Regions from separate parts of the Methylophaga sp. UBA5088 genome, predicted to be linked through region 2. Evidence: riboswitches for the same ligand, from Rfam matches in the RefSeq annotation. Region 2 holds a riboswitch; each other region holds the start of a gene.
What was found. Region 2 has a riboswitch for cyclic di-GMP ahead of B4K20_RS03900 (hypothetical protein). Riboswitches for the same ligand answer to the same signal wherever they lie in the genome.
Positions count from the first base shown of each region.

Region 1 (4,221 bases), on a different contig from region 2:
CTCACGTATAATGTGGCTTAAATTTAATGCCGTTCAGGAAAACCATGTCTGATATTGAAATTGCCCAACAGGCTGCCATGCAGGAAGTCATCCAGCTCGCCGAGGAAAAGCTGGGTCTTGCCTCTCAACATATTGACCCATACGGACATTTCAAAGCGAAAGTATCATTAGATGTCATGGATGAGTTGGCAAAACGGCCGGATGGTAAGTTAATCCTAGTAACTGCTATTAGTCCGACTCCTGCTGGTGAGGGAAAAACGACAACCACGATCGGCCTGAGTGATGCGCTAAACCGAATTGGTAAGAAATCCATTGTCTGTGTACGCGAACCTTCTATGGGGCCATGCTTTGGTTTGAAAGGCGGGGCTGCGGGTGGCGGTTATGCTCAGGTTGTACCCATGGAGGATATCAATCTTCACTTCACTGGCGATCTGCATGCAATAGCTTCTGCCCACAATTTATTATCAGCGATGATTGATAATCATATCCATCATGGAAATGCATTACAGTTGGATGCAAGACGTATTGTCTGGCAGCGAGTTATGGATATGAATGACCGTGCATTGCGGGATATCGTGGTGGGTATGGGTGGTCCTGCCAATGGTTATTTGCGTGAAGAGCGCTTTGATATTGTTGTTGCTTCGGAAGTTATGGCTATCTTTTGCCTAGCTAATTCTTTGCCTGAGCTGAAGCAACGCTTGGGAGATATCCTGATCGGCTATTCCGTTGATGGGACACCAAGATATGCTCGAGAAATCATGGCCCACGGTGCTATGGCTGCATTACTAAAAGAAGCGATAAAACCCAATCTTGTGCAGACCTTAGAAAATAATCCAGCCTTTGTTCATGGTGGTCCATTTGCGAACATAGCGCATGGCTGTAATTCAGTTATCTCAACCAAAATGGCACTTAAGCTGAGTGATTATGTGGTCACTGAGGCGGGCTTTGGAGCGGATTTAGGTGCTGAGAAATTTATTGATATTAAGTGTCGCAAAGCTGGGATTAAGCCAGATATGGCTGTTGTTGTCGCCACAGTAAAAGCCTTGAAATATCACGGTGGTCTGGAACTGAAAGAGCTTGGCGAAGAAAACCTCGATGCGTTAAAGGTGGGACTGGCTAATTTAAAACGGCATTTAAGCAACTTACAAAATGAGTTTGGTCTACGCTGTGTTGTTGCCATCAATCACTTTGTTAATGATAGCGATGCAGAAATAGAACTAATTACAACGGCTGTAAAAGAAATGGGAGCTGAAGCCATTCTTGCTCGTCATTGGGCACAAGGTGGGGCCGGTGCCGAAACACTGGCGGAACGTGTTGTCGAAATACTGGATAGCCCTGCTGAGCCTTGTCGTCTGTTATATCCTGATAGTTTACCGCTATGGGACAAAATTAATCAGGTTGCTAAACGTCTATATGGCAGTGGTGAAGTCGTTGCTGATAAAAAAGTGATGGATAAGATCGCTATGTTGAACGAGCAGCACGGGGATATTCCAGTTTGTATGGCAAAAACACCGTATTCTTTTAGCAGTGACCCGAGCTTACGTGGCACGGCTGAGAATCATACGCTGACAATTCGTGATGTTCGTCTGTCAAACGGTGCTGGTTTTCTGGTTGTACTTTGTGGGGATGTGATGACTATGCCTGGATTACCTAAGCACCCAGCTGCTGAACGTATTGATATTGATGATAATGGCTCAATAGTCGGGCTGTTTTGATATAAAAAAGCTCAAATATTAAGGGTGTTAAGCAAAAAAGCCGTAGAAGTTTATCACTACGGCTTTTTTCTTTTATGTGCTTAAATTTTTTAAGCCTGAGTATTCACCTTGCGGCGCAAACCAAGAAAACCTAACAACGCTGGAGCAAACATCCATAAGGCAGCAGGTACAGGCACTGCTGATGGCGTTTGGATATAACTAGCAAAGCCAGTTTCTTCAAAGTTAATTTCATGTGAAAGTGATGCATAAATGAATAATGCATTATCAAGCAGAATATCAGCAGAAGGTAATGTTGATATAGGGCCAGTGAAAAAGTCTTTATCAAACATCATCAGGCCAGACAGAGAAAAACTTTCTGTGAATTCAGACACCGGAAAAAGAGTGCTAGTTGTAAATAGAATCGCATCACCTGTGATATCAGGATTAAGACCTTTATTCACCATCGATGTAACGATATCTGTATTGAATGCATCAAGGTTTGCAATAGTATTATCTAATATACTGAGAGCAAACTGGCTGCCATCAAACAAAGTGGGGGCAGCTGTACCTGAGAGAACGTAATTTGATGATACGTATGTACTCACTGTGCCTGTGCTTGGAAGAGCATATGATGAGTAAAGGGTCGCTGATGCTAGGTCTGTATCGTAAGACCATGTAGCTGGTGCAGACTGGCCGAGCAATGAACTTAGGTCGCCATTAGCTGTTTGCCATGAACCATTAGTTGATAAGCTTGTTGCAGCTATAGCAGCGTTAGTTAAACCAGTAAATAAAGCCAGTGCGATAAAAACTATTTTTTTCATGTGTTCTTTCCTTAGATATTATTGCAGTACAGCCACCTTAGTATCATAAGGTCTGTAACTTTCCGTCCTTGGTTCACACCGAGTTTGGCTTTGGTTAAAGTGTTTCCAGAAAAAATAGTACCAAACAGATAATAATAAATAAAACGAAATTGTTAATTTTGTTCTCGATGTTTTTTTATTAAATCGTATGCTAACTGAATTTCTTTCGCTTGCTCTGTGGCAACGGCAATCATATCTTCTGGAACGCCTTGTCCCATGAGTTTATCCGGATGATATTGGCTCATCAGTTTTCGATAAGCACGTTTAATTTCTTGATTAGAACTCTTTTCAGTCACCCCAAGCGCTTTATAAGCATCGGCCAATTCATCAGAATAAGAGCGCTGCGGACCGGAAGAGTATTGCTGCTGATGACCTCTTGCGAAACTTGCCTGGCTCATCACCATATCCAGAATACGGTTAAACTCGGCCCGGTTATATCCTAACTGAGCAGAGACTTGTTCCAGAATATCTTTTTCTTGTGGATCAAGCTTACCATCGGCTAAGGCCATGACTATCAGGTAAACCAGTAAGACTTGTTTTAGATTAAACGTATTACCACAATGTTGTTTGAAATGATTCATTGTGTCTGTAATATCAAAGTCGGGTTCTGCGCCTCGCTTAAATTGGCGGATGGCTTCTTGTCGATGCTCACCCGACATCCCCATTTTTTTGATAAAGGCTTCCACGTGATCGATTTCAATCTGGCTGATTCGACCATCTGCCTTCGCTAGTTTCCCCATCAAAACAAACACAGTTTCAAGAAAAACTGTTTGACGGGTTTGACTTGTAAATGGATTAGCACCGCCCAGACCATACGCTCGTATACGGTCAGCAAAACCACCAAACAGTAAGCCAATCAGTGCGCCAAAAATTCCTAAAATGAGTAATCCTACACTCATCGTACTGAGTAATATAAAGCCTAGAATAAGGCCAATCCACTTAAACATAACAATTAACTTTTGTTTGAAATACTAAAATAAATAAGACCGAGCCCCCATAGCCCAAATACCCAGCTCAGTACTGGTAACCCTGCAAACATAGTTGTCGAGTAACCATCGAGACCGGTGATAACGGCAGCGCCTACCAAAAATGCAGCGCCAGAGGTAGCAGCAGCACTACGATAACTGGCTTTTTTGATTTCTTTACGCAGCTGTTGAATATCATGTGATGCTAAATTAACGTTCAGCTGACCATCTTGGGCTCTCTTAGTCAGGTCATATAATAGACGCGGCATCTCGGGTAAGGTTTCAGCCCAATGAGGAGCTTCTTGCTTTAGTGTTCTTAACGCTGCTTGCCAGCCCATTTTTTCCTTCATCCATGATTCTAAAATGGGTTTGGCTGTTTTCCATAGATCCAGATCTGGATAGAGGTCACGGCCCAAGCCTTCAATATTCAGTAAGGTTTTTTGTAGCAGCACCAACTGTGGTTGTACTTCCATATTAAAACGACGCGCTGTTTGGAAAAGTCTCAGCAGCAGTTGTCCGAAAGAAATTTCTTTTAAAGGACGAGCGAATATGGGTTCACAAACACTTCTTATGGCTGCTTCAAACTCATCAAGTCGAGTCTCAGCCGGCACCCAGCCTGATTGCACATGTAACTCGGCAACCCGGCGATAGTCATGATTGAAAAAGGCAAGGAAATTTTCAGCTAAATAACGCTGATCATCT
Region 1 covers NZ_DIAC01000129.1:26,109-30,329, forward strand. Annotated here, with positions in the region: gene B4K20_RS15945 (formate--tetrahydrofolate ligase) at 45-1,715, shown strand; gene B4K20_RS15950 (hypothetical protein) at 1,805-2,515, opposite strand; cyclic di-GMP riboswitch class I at 2,535-2,614, opposite strand; gene djlA (co-chaperone DjlA) at 2,668-3,501, opposite strand; gene ubiB (ubiquinone biosynthesis regulatory protein kinase UbiB) at 3,507-4,221, opposite strand, start outside.
Region 1: linked by a shared signal. The riboswitch ahead of B4K20_RS15950 (hypothetical protein) and the one ahead of B4K20_RS03900 (hypothetical protein) in region 2 are both predicted to bind cyclic di-GMP.

Region 2 (4,221 bases):
TGAATTCTCTAGATTTCTTGATAGTGATAATGTCGGGTTAATTTTTAGACTGAAGTCACCTTTTTTGTCTTCCCTTAATAGTTCATTATCATCGTATTTAAACTGTGGGTCAGCTTCAAAATCAATTCCCCACTCTGCAGCATTTACAGAGCTGGCGAACAAAATAGCAACTGTCAGTGATAGCTTTGTTTTCATCAACTTCACAGTTATGTTGAACTAAGGAATTATCATGACATCACCACTCTCAAGTGTGATGTTTGTTTTGAGTTGTTTGCCTTTTTTAATTTCAGCGTATTTGACTGGGAGCACTTTTTGGCTCTCTCCATCTCTCCTGAGCACAATAATGTTATTCTCTTCGGCATAGGGTGATAATCCACCGGCTAAACTCAATGCCTGCATAGCATCTAGTGGTTGATTCATAACAAACGACCCTGGATTAAGTACTTTCCCCAAAATATGTACTCTATTACCTTCAACACTTGTCACGGATACTGTAACAACTGGGTCAGCTAAATATTCACCAAGCTTTTTAGTTAATTCTGCCTCTACATTGGCAACTGTTTTATCTTTAGCCACTATTTCGCCTGCAAGTGGGAAAGTCACCACTCCATCAGGAAGAACAACTGCTTGCTTTTGCAGAGCTTCTTCGTTCCATACTGAGATATCTAAAATATCTCCAGAGTTTAGTAGATAACGTTCTTCTTCAGCTAATACTGCTGTAGAAAAAGATAATAATAAAGAAAACATTAAGATCAAGCGTTTAGACATTGAAGAAAATCCTTATCTATAATTGACATTCAAAATTGATATTAACACTCTATTTTTCAAAAAAAAAGGGAGCATTCGCTCCCTCCAAAAATATCTTAGTTAACCTACTGTTAACTTAAGTATTATTATGCAGCCACTGCGTTCTTTCTTCTAAGCCCTAAAAAGCCTAATAAAGCAGGAGCAAACAAGAATAATGCTGCTGGCACAGGTACTTCTGACACAGAAACATCATACTTGAATACATCACGGCTAGCGTTAAGAATATCTACAGCATAATTTACACCAGCTTCTAAAAACATAACAAACGAGTAATCACCAGTTATGTCAATAAGTGTTGTATAGACTGGGTAATCAGCTTCAGCTGTAAATCCGAGTTGAGCATTGGTAAAATTCGACTCTGGATTAAATGACCATTCAATTTTTACGTAAGTGTCTTCAGAACTACTTAGATTGAAAAATGACTTCCACGTATCACTAGGACCTGTCCCTTCAGTCACAAAACCACCACCTAAGACAGTTTGTCCACTGGAGATACTGACATCTTGTGTCGCATTCGATGCGCCCGCCACGTCAAAAGATAAAGTCGCTGCATTAACACCAACAGAGAACATTAGAGCTACTAAAAATAGCATCGCTTTTTTCATAATAAACTTCCTTATGCATAAGTTAAAACAAGCAATGCAGCCCAGCCATCTTCAGCGTCAAAGATCTGTGGCTTTCCGACCCCGCCTCACGACGAGTTTGGCTTTAATTAATTATCAAATTTGAGTTTGATAATTACCTATCTGACTTTTTCAGATGGTTCCATGTTAAGGGTCTAGTTCAGAGTCTGTCTATTGTACCTTGGTACAATGTTTACATATATTTACGTAGTCGACCTAGACTTCGTCACTAACAATAACATCAGCCAATAAAAAGGGAGCTTAAGCTCCCTTTTTATTTTCTGTTTTGCTTTTACTTATGCGGCAACAGCAGCTTTTCTACGAAGACCCAAAAAGCCCAATAGAGCTGGAGCAAACAAGAATAACGCTGCTGGAACAGGTACAGCTGAAACACCAAATGACATATTACCCAAAGCAGGTTGAATATCAAATGTTACAGCGTAAAAACCTTCTGCAAGGTTTAACATTGTCGTGAAATCAGGCGCAACGGCGAAAACCATAGTTCCGATTGTAAGTGTACCAGCTACAAACTTGCTAGATGGAGAAAAGTCAAAATCAATAGCAGACAATCCGCCATCGATAACTTCAAGTGTGAAAGACGTTGTAGTATCACCAAATGATGTACTTACTGCACTTGAACCATTATCGAAAATGGTAGCACTGTCTGAAGTTGTTAAGTTGTATGTCGCCGCGTTGGCAGCAACAGAAAACATCATAGCTACGATAAATAGCATCGCTTTTTTCATAATAAACTTCCTTATGCATAGGTTGAAAAAACAAGCAATGCAACCCAGCCATCTTTATATTTAAAGATCTGTGGCTTTCCGACCCCGCCTCACAGCGAGTTTGGCTTTAATTACACAACATCTAACCTGCTGACATTGTGTAAGACCATTTGTATATGATCTTGCTACAAAGCCATCACCGTTGATGTCTATTGTTCTGATTTCTACTGAAAATAATCACGATAACGAGTGTTATCTAGCACCCAAGATTGATGCATCTATTTCAGTAGTATTTCTATGATACCGTGTCTCAGGACAGGCAACAAGTTTATTTTCCTAAGTAAAATTACTAATAAGCTGAGTCGAGATTTCAATAGGCATTTTTACCTACAAACCCCTTAAATATCGTTAAGAAAATAATTTCTATATCCAGAAGTAATGACCAGTTCTGTATATATTTTAGATCGTAATGCACACGACCTTGCATTTTGTCCAAGGTATCAGTTTCCCCCCTAAAGCCATTTATCTGGGCTAAGCCCGTAATACCTGGTTTGACTTTATGTCTCAACATATACCCTTGAATCTGAGCACGGTATTGTTCGTTATGCGCTACAGCATGGGGTCGTGGTCCTACAATCGACATACTTCCGCCCAATGAATTAAAGAATTGGGGTAACTCATCCAGTGATGTTCTTCTCAAAAAGCCACCAAATGGTGTGATACGGCTATCATTTTTTTGTGCTTGTGTGACGGTGTCTCCATCCTCTGTTACCGTCATCGTACGGAATTTCCATACCTTAATTTTTTCACCGTCCATGCCGTAGCGTGTTTGCTTGAAAAACACGGGGCCCTTCGATGTCAATTTAACCCCTGCGGCAATCACCATCATAGGAAGAGCGATCATCGTCAGGATAAGACTACTTAGGATAATATCTTCCAGCCGTTTAAGGATACTATCGATACCAGCAAAAGGGGTTTCATAGACTGAAATGGCGGTGATTCCCTGGTAATCGACCCATCGAGAATTAAGCAAGTTAAATGTGAATAAGTCAGGAACAAGATATACAGAAGCCGTACTATCGGCTAATAGCTCAGTAATGTGTCTGATTCTATGCTCAGCAGACATAGCCAAGGTGATGTAAACAGTATCAACCTTCCCTGCCTTACAATCTTCAATGAGTTGATTGAAATCACCTGCTTTCTTATTTGTTACGACCAGATTAGGTTCTGTTTCTACCCGTTTTTGTGAACGGTCATCATAGTATCCAACCAGCCTAAATCCAGACCAATCCATTTCGTTAAATGCGCTTTCTAACCGTTTACCTAACATTGTCTCACCGACAATAGCCACATTTCTGGTATTGACACCACGAGCTCTAAGAATAGCCAATGATGTTCTTACAATGGCATGCCAGGAAATTAACTCTATAGGTGTCAGTAAAAACCACAAAAAGACAAAGCTATCAAGATAGGTGCCTGAATGAATAAAGAAGATATCAATCATGACCAGAATAAAAACACTGGTAAACCATGAAAACATGACGGCAGAGACTTCTTCCCTTAACGCCGTACCCCGCCACGAACGATAGGCATCTTGCGACTCAGCAAAAAAATTAAATAATACAATAGCGAACAAAAGACTCCATATGTAAAGTACATCCCAAGTCGCTTGGAAAATGTCGAATAAAGCTAAAAACGTTAGCAGGATAATACCGCTATCAATCAGTCTTGATATGGCATTAATTTTTGCGTCGTATTGTCTGATCCTGCCCTGAGCCATCTGTGCTAATTTATCCTATCGTTTTTTAGTCTTTTGATTATAAGTATAAATGACTTTGTATTAGTTGATATTGCTACTGTAATAGTCCTCAACAGTAGAAATTAGTCTTGCAAGCTCGGCTTCTTGTAATAAGTTTATGCCTGCTGCTGCTTTTCTGCCGCCACCTGTGTCGAACTGACCTGCAATAAAATCTGCTCCTTCCTGACGTATTTTAGGAGCTCTGATACTAACGACATAAGCCCCTGAATCAGGTATTTCAGTAAGAATTAAATGTGCTCGAGAAGGA
Region 2 covers NZ_DIAC01000030.1:1,588-5,808, reverse strand. Annotated here, with positions in the region: gene B4K20_RS03915 (hypothetical protein) at 1-195, opposite strand, end outside; gene B4K20_RS03910 (polysaccharide biosynthesis/export family protein) at 217-768, opposite strand; gene B4K20_RS03905 (hypothetical protein) at 894-1,412, opposite strand; cyclic di-GMP riboswitch class I at 1,445-1,524, opposite strand; gene B4K20_RS03900 (hypothetical protein) at 1,727-2,176, opposite strand; cyclic di-GMP riboswitch class I at 2,212-2,291, opposite strand; gene B4K20_RS03895 (undecaprenyl-phosphate glucose phosphotransferase) at 2,526-3,935, opposite strand; gene B4K20_RS03890 (DHH family phosphoesterase) at 3,996-4,221, opposite strand, start outside.

Region 3 (4,221 bases), on a different contig from region 2:
CGAAGCGGCGTTTCGCACCCTGCAATTAAAGAATTAAAGGGGTCTGGTTGAAATTATTTTTCCAGGCAAAGAATCAACACACGATCAATCGCCTAACGATGGCATTCAGCCGCGCGCGCGAATAGCGCGCCGGCTGATGCTGGCGTTAGGCCAGAAGCCCAACGTTCATATCTGACGATCAAAAGTCGTCACTTTACAAGAAGGGTTTGAGTTATAGCGACAACCATGTTTTTGAAGAAACGGTAAAATGTCAGGGCGGGAAAGAAAAAATGGATATTGAGTTTGGCCGCTCTTCATTCTATGACGAGGATAGTATTTATCTGAATGTCGATGGCAAATCTGTGATTATGGATCGTGCTACAGCCAAGAAATTTGTGGAAACCGTTCTGGGTGTTGGCCACTATTTCGGTTTTGTCGATTAATCATCGGCGCAAAACCGGTAATTGAGCCTAACAATCACAGTCACGGCGACGTCTACTACATTGCGGCTTCGCCTCCATTTCGCAGCCGCGCGTGCTGTTGGCGTTAATGGTCTATGGAAACGATAGAAATCAAGTCATGTGATGACGCCACAACCCTCTCCTTGAGGATCGTTGGTGGCAACGAGGAGGGCTCAAACTTTGTTGCCTCTGTTACTGGCGCTCCATTTATAGGTGAAGTCAATACAACAACCTATTTTGTCGGCCCGCCAAGTCTTCTGTTTCGGGATATGGCAGACAACTGGCGAGGCTGGAAAGGGGAGAAGATATGGGGAGCTTTGGACGGAGAGTTCATGCTCACGGCAACGGCTATGCATGTTCAAGGTGTCAGCAAACTTGATTTCTTTCTATAGATTTCTCACTCACACACTTCATCAATTTACTAAATGAAACTCATCACTGAGTTCTTAGTCAGTACCCCTCTAAACATTAATTTCCCACGGAGGAGGAGAACCTATGGAGTATGTTGGCCCCGTCAGCTCTGCTGTTATGGCCATTATCTGGCTTGTCTATTTACAGTTAATTCTTAGTCAATATCGCCGTAATAATCGGCCCTATCTTCTTTTTCACCATGCTCAAAATGAGAACCCCGATGCGCTGTGTATGTTGGTGAATATGGGGGAGCGGCCTGTTCATGTGGTGTGTGTACAAGCCGTGATAAAAATGACGTCCGGGGAGGAGCATAAGCTTGCTGTGACCGAGTTTGAGCGCATTAATGTTACGGAGCAAAATGTGCAGCAAACCTTGCGTCAAGGGCCGTTGCTAAATGGTAGTTATCTGATTTTAGGAACATTTCGAGACATTATTGAAAAGACTCAAAATGAAATAGGTTTAAACGCTTCACTGGAAGACGTTGAATGTCTCGAGTTAAGATCCGCAGTAATTCATGCGCCAAGTAAACACCCTGTTGGGGCGAAACGCGCATTTGTGTTGAAGCACAATACAGGCACTTGCGTTTATCCAAAAGACATCAATACTAGGCAGATGGTAAAACGAAAAGACAAACAAGAAGTCGCGCAGTGGATAGAGTCTGAGCTACATCCACGTGAGAATAATGAATAGTAATAGTGATAAGCGCGACTGTTTTGAGTTGGGTGCCAGCGTTGATTCAGTTTCTGTTTGCTGTGGTGGCGATGCACTTTATTGCCAAGTGCATGCAAGAAGCGATCTTTATTGAGAACCTAGCTTATGGTGGGGAAAAGTCAGGGCTACTCGCTCTCTGGTTTGGTCATTTTTCACTTTAGCTTGTTACGTTATTTTCGCGCTGAGTTTGATTTATCTACTTGATACATAGTTGTATTCCTAACCAGCTTTGCCTGTTCAGATTGATGTGAGTGGGGAAGTCTTAATGCTAGAAATCGCCAAAACCCACTTTTATATAGGCCTTCTAGTACCAATGTACAATTGATTGAGCTATAAAAGCGATTTACCCTGTAGCTGTAGTAAATTAATTTCTTAATAAAGCCAACCTTGGTGTGAGCCAAGCACGGAAAGCTTCAGGTCTTTATAAGTAGTGAATAAAGATGGCTGGGTTGCAGAATAACAAAGGCTTATGTAATGAAGTTATTTAGCAAAAACTTATTAATCGCACTCGGGTTGTTAATTATGGCGCCGTTGACTGCTAACGCAGCAACTGTCCATCTTGATGCAAAAACAAACACTTCTTCGAATGCTGTTGAACTCAACCTGAAAGCAGGTACTTATTCAATAAGCCCATTTAAAGATGACACATACACAGCGTGGAATGCTTGGGGTAAAGTGCAAGGTTGTAGTGCTGATGGCACTGGTTGTTCAAAAGGCTGGGTCAACAACTACTCATTCACTACACCGTCTGGCACTACTCATATCATCACTAGCGATACTGGTAGATATGAGACAGCAGATTTAGCGCTGCTGAACGCACTTGGTGCAACATTTACACTGTTATCTGATGCCACAGTTCAGTTCTTCATCAATGATAGTAACTACGGTGACAACATCGGTGGTATGTCATTAAATGTATCTGCAGTGCCTATTCCTGCTGCAGCATTCTTGTTTGCGCCTGCATTATTAGGTTTCATGGGCTTACGTCGTAGAGCTCAAAAAACAGTCGCTTAATACCCAGACTGTTAAACCGATTAAAGCCGTAATGATTAAGTTCATTACGGCTTTTTTATTGCCTGAAAGAAACTTATGGCAAGATGATATGGCAAATGAACCTTTTTTTTTGTGGCTGAGAGAAGAGTCTTTCGGCGTTTGAGTAAAGAGATTGTCATTTACCCATAGAGTTAATTATATGAACATCGATCAAGCTGATGCCGACTCAGGATATCTACAGGAAACATTGACCTTTGATCAAACCAGCGAATTGCCGGGTAAGGTATTACTTGAGTTTGGTGCGCCCTGGTGTGGTCATTGTCAGGCAGCACGTGCAGCGATCAACGAAGTGATCAATGAACATACGGAGCTGCGTCATATCAAAATCTATGATGGCAAGGGCAAGCGACTGGGCCGTGGGTTTAGGGTCAAACTCTGGCCGACATTGATACTGCTAGACAATGGTCAAGAAGTGGATCGTCTGGTGCGGCCATTACGTGCTGAAGAGGTTCGTGAATTGATGTCGAAACTCAACTAAGCGGAGCCAGTTTTGCCCTTGTCCCGACTGATTTTCTCTGAGAATAGTTATGCATATAAACCATGTGTAACGGTTTAAGGAGCCACTACCCAGACTATCTGAAGATAAATAGCCTGGGTATCTCGGCGTTATTCGGAAAGGGCCGTGACGATTTGTTGTGTGTTGTATTGCATTAGTTTTATATAGGTTGCAGCCGGGCCATTTTCTTCAGATAACGACTCGGGATAGAGTCTGCCGCCTGGTTTTGCCCCGGTGGCGTTAGCAATCTGCTTGATCAAACGGGTGTTATTAGAGTTTTCAAGAAAATAACGTGTTACGCCAAGCTGTTTAATCTGATCGATGAGTTTAGCGATGGTAGCAGCTGAGGCTTCGGTTTCTGTGGATACGCCCTGGGGAGACAAAAACCTGACGCCATAGGCTTTTGTGTAATAACTAAATGCGTCATGGCTGGTTAAAATGTCACGTTTGTCAGTGGGCAGGCTTGTCAGCTTTGCGTGGATATTGGCATCCAGTGCCGTCAGTTTTTCCCTGTACGCTTGAGCAGCCTGTTGTATTTCATTTGTCAGATCTGGTCTGACTTCAATCAAGGCCGCTTCAATATTATTAACCCAAACCTGAACATTATCGACATCATTCCATACGTGTGGATCCGTTCTGAACTGGCCATAGCCGGCTGTTACAGAATAGGTCTCAATACCTTTTGAAACAGCAATCGGAGCTGTGCTGGTGCCGGCGGCTTTCGCTAAACGTTGAAACCAGTTCTCTAAACCCATGCCACTTAAAAAGATGACGTCTGCGGATTTGATTAACTTTACATCACCTGGGGAGGGCTCGTAGCTGTGTGGGTCACCATTAGGTGGCACAATACTGGTCACTTTTACATGCTTGCCACCTACGTTTTTGACGACATCAGCCAAAATGCCAAAGCTGGTGACAGCATTGATAGTGTTAGCGGAAGCGGATTTGATGACAAAAGTTAGGCCGATAAGAATCAGATAGGTGAATAACGGTTTATACATAGTGAACCTTTTGTTTTGATACTAGAGTTTGTAGCGATAGAACCACTGCTTTAACACCCCTTGTGGGGCAACGCACAGAGTGACAAGATAGATAAAACTGCTGGTCAAA
Region 3 covers NZ_DIAC01000067.1:1,711-5,931, reverse strand. Annotated here, with positions in the region: gene B4K20_RS08565 (hypothetical protein) at 1-37, shown strand, start outside; gene B4K20_RS08560 (hypothetical protein) at 207-422, shown strand; gene B4K20_RS08555 (DUF6228 family protein) at 536-832, shown strand; gene B4K20_RS08550 (hypothetical protein) at 936-1,541, shown strand; gene B4K20_RS08545 (hypothetical protein) at 1,547-1,723, shown strand; cyclic di-GMP riboswitch class I at 1,933-2,019, shown strand; gene B4K20_RS08540 (hypothetical protein) at 2,037-2,576, shown strand; gene B4K20_RS08535 (thioredoxin family protein) at 2,755-3,093, shown strand; gene B4K20_RS08530 (metal ABC transporter solute-binding protein, Zn/Mn family) at 3,222-4,112, opposite strand; partial or broken gene B4K20_RS08525 (metal ABC transporter permease) at 4,134-4,221, opposite strand, start outside.
Region 3: linked by a shared signal. The riboswitch ahead of B4K20_RS08540 (hypothetical protein) and the one ahead of B4K20_RS03900 (hypothetical protein) in region 2 are both predicted to bind cyclic di-GMP.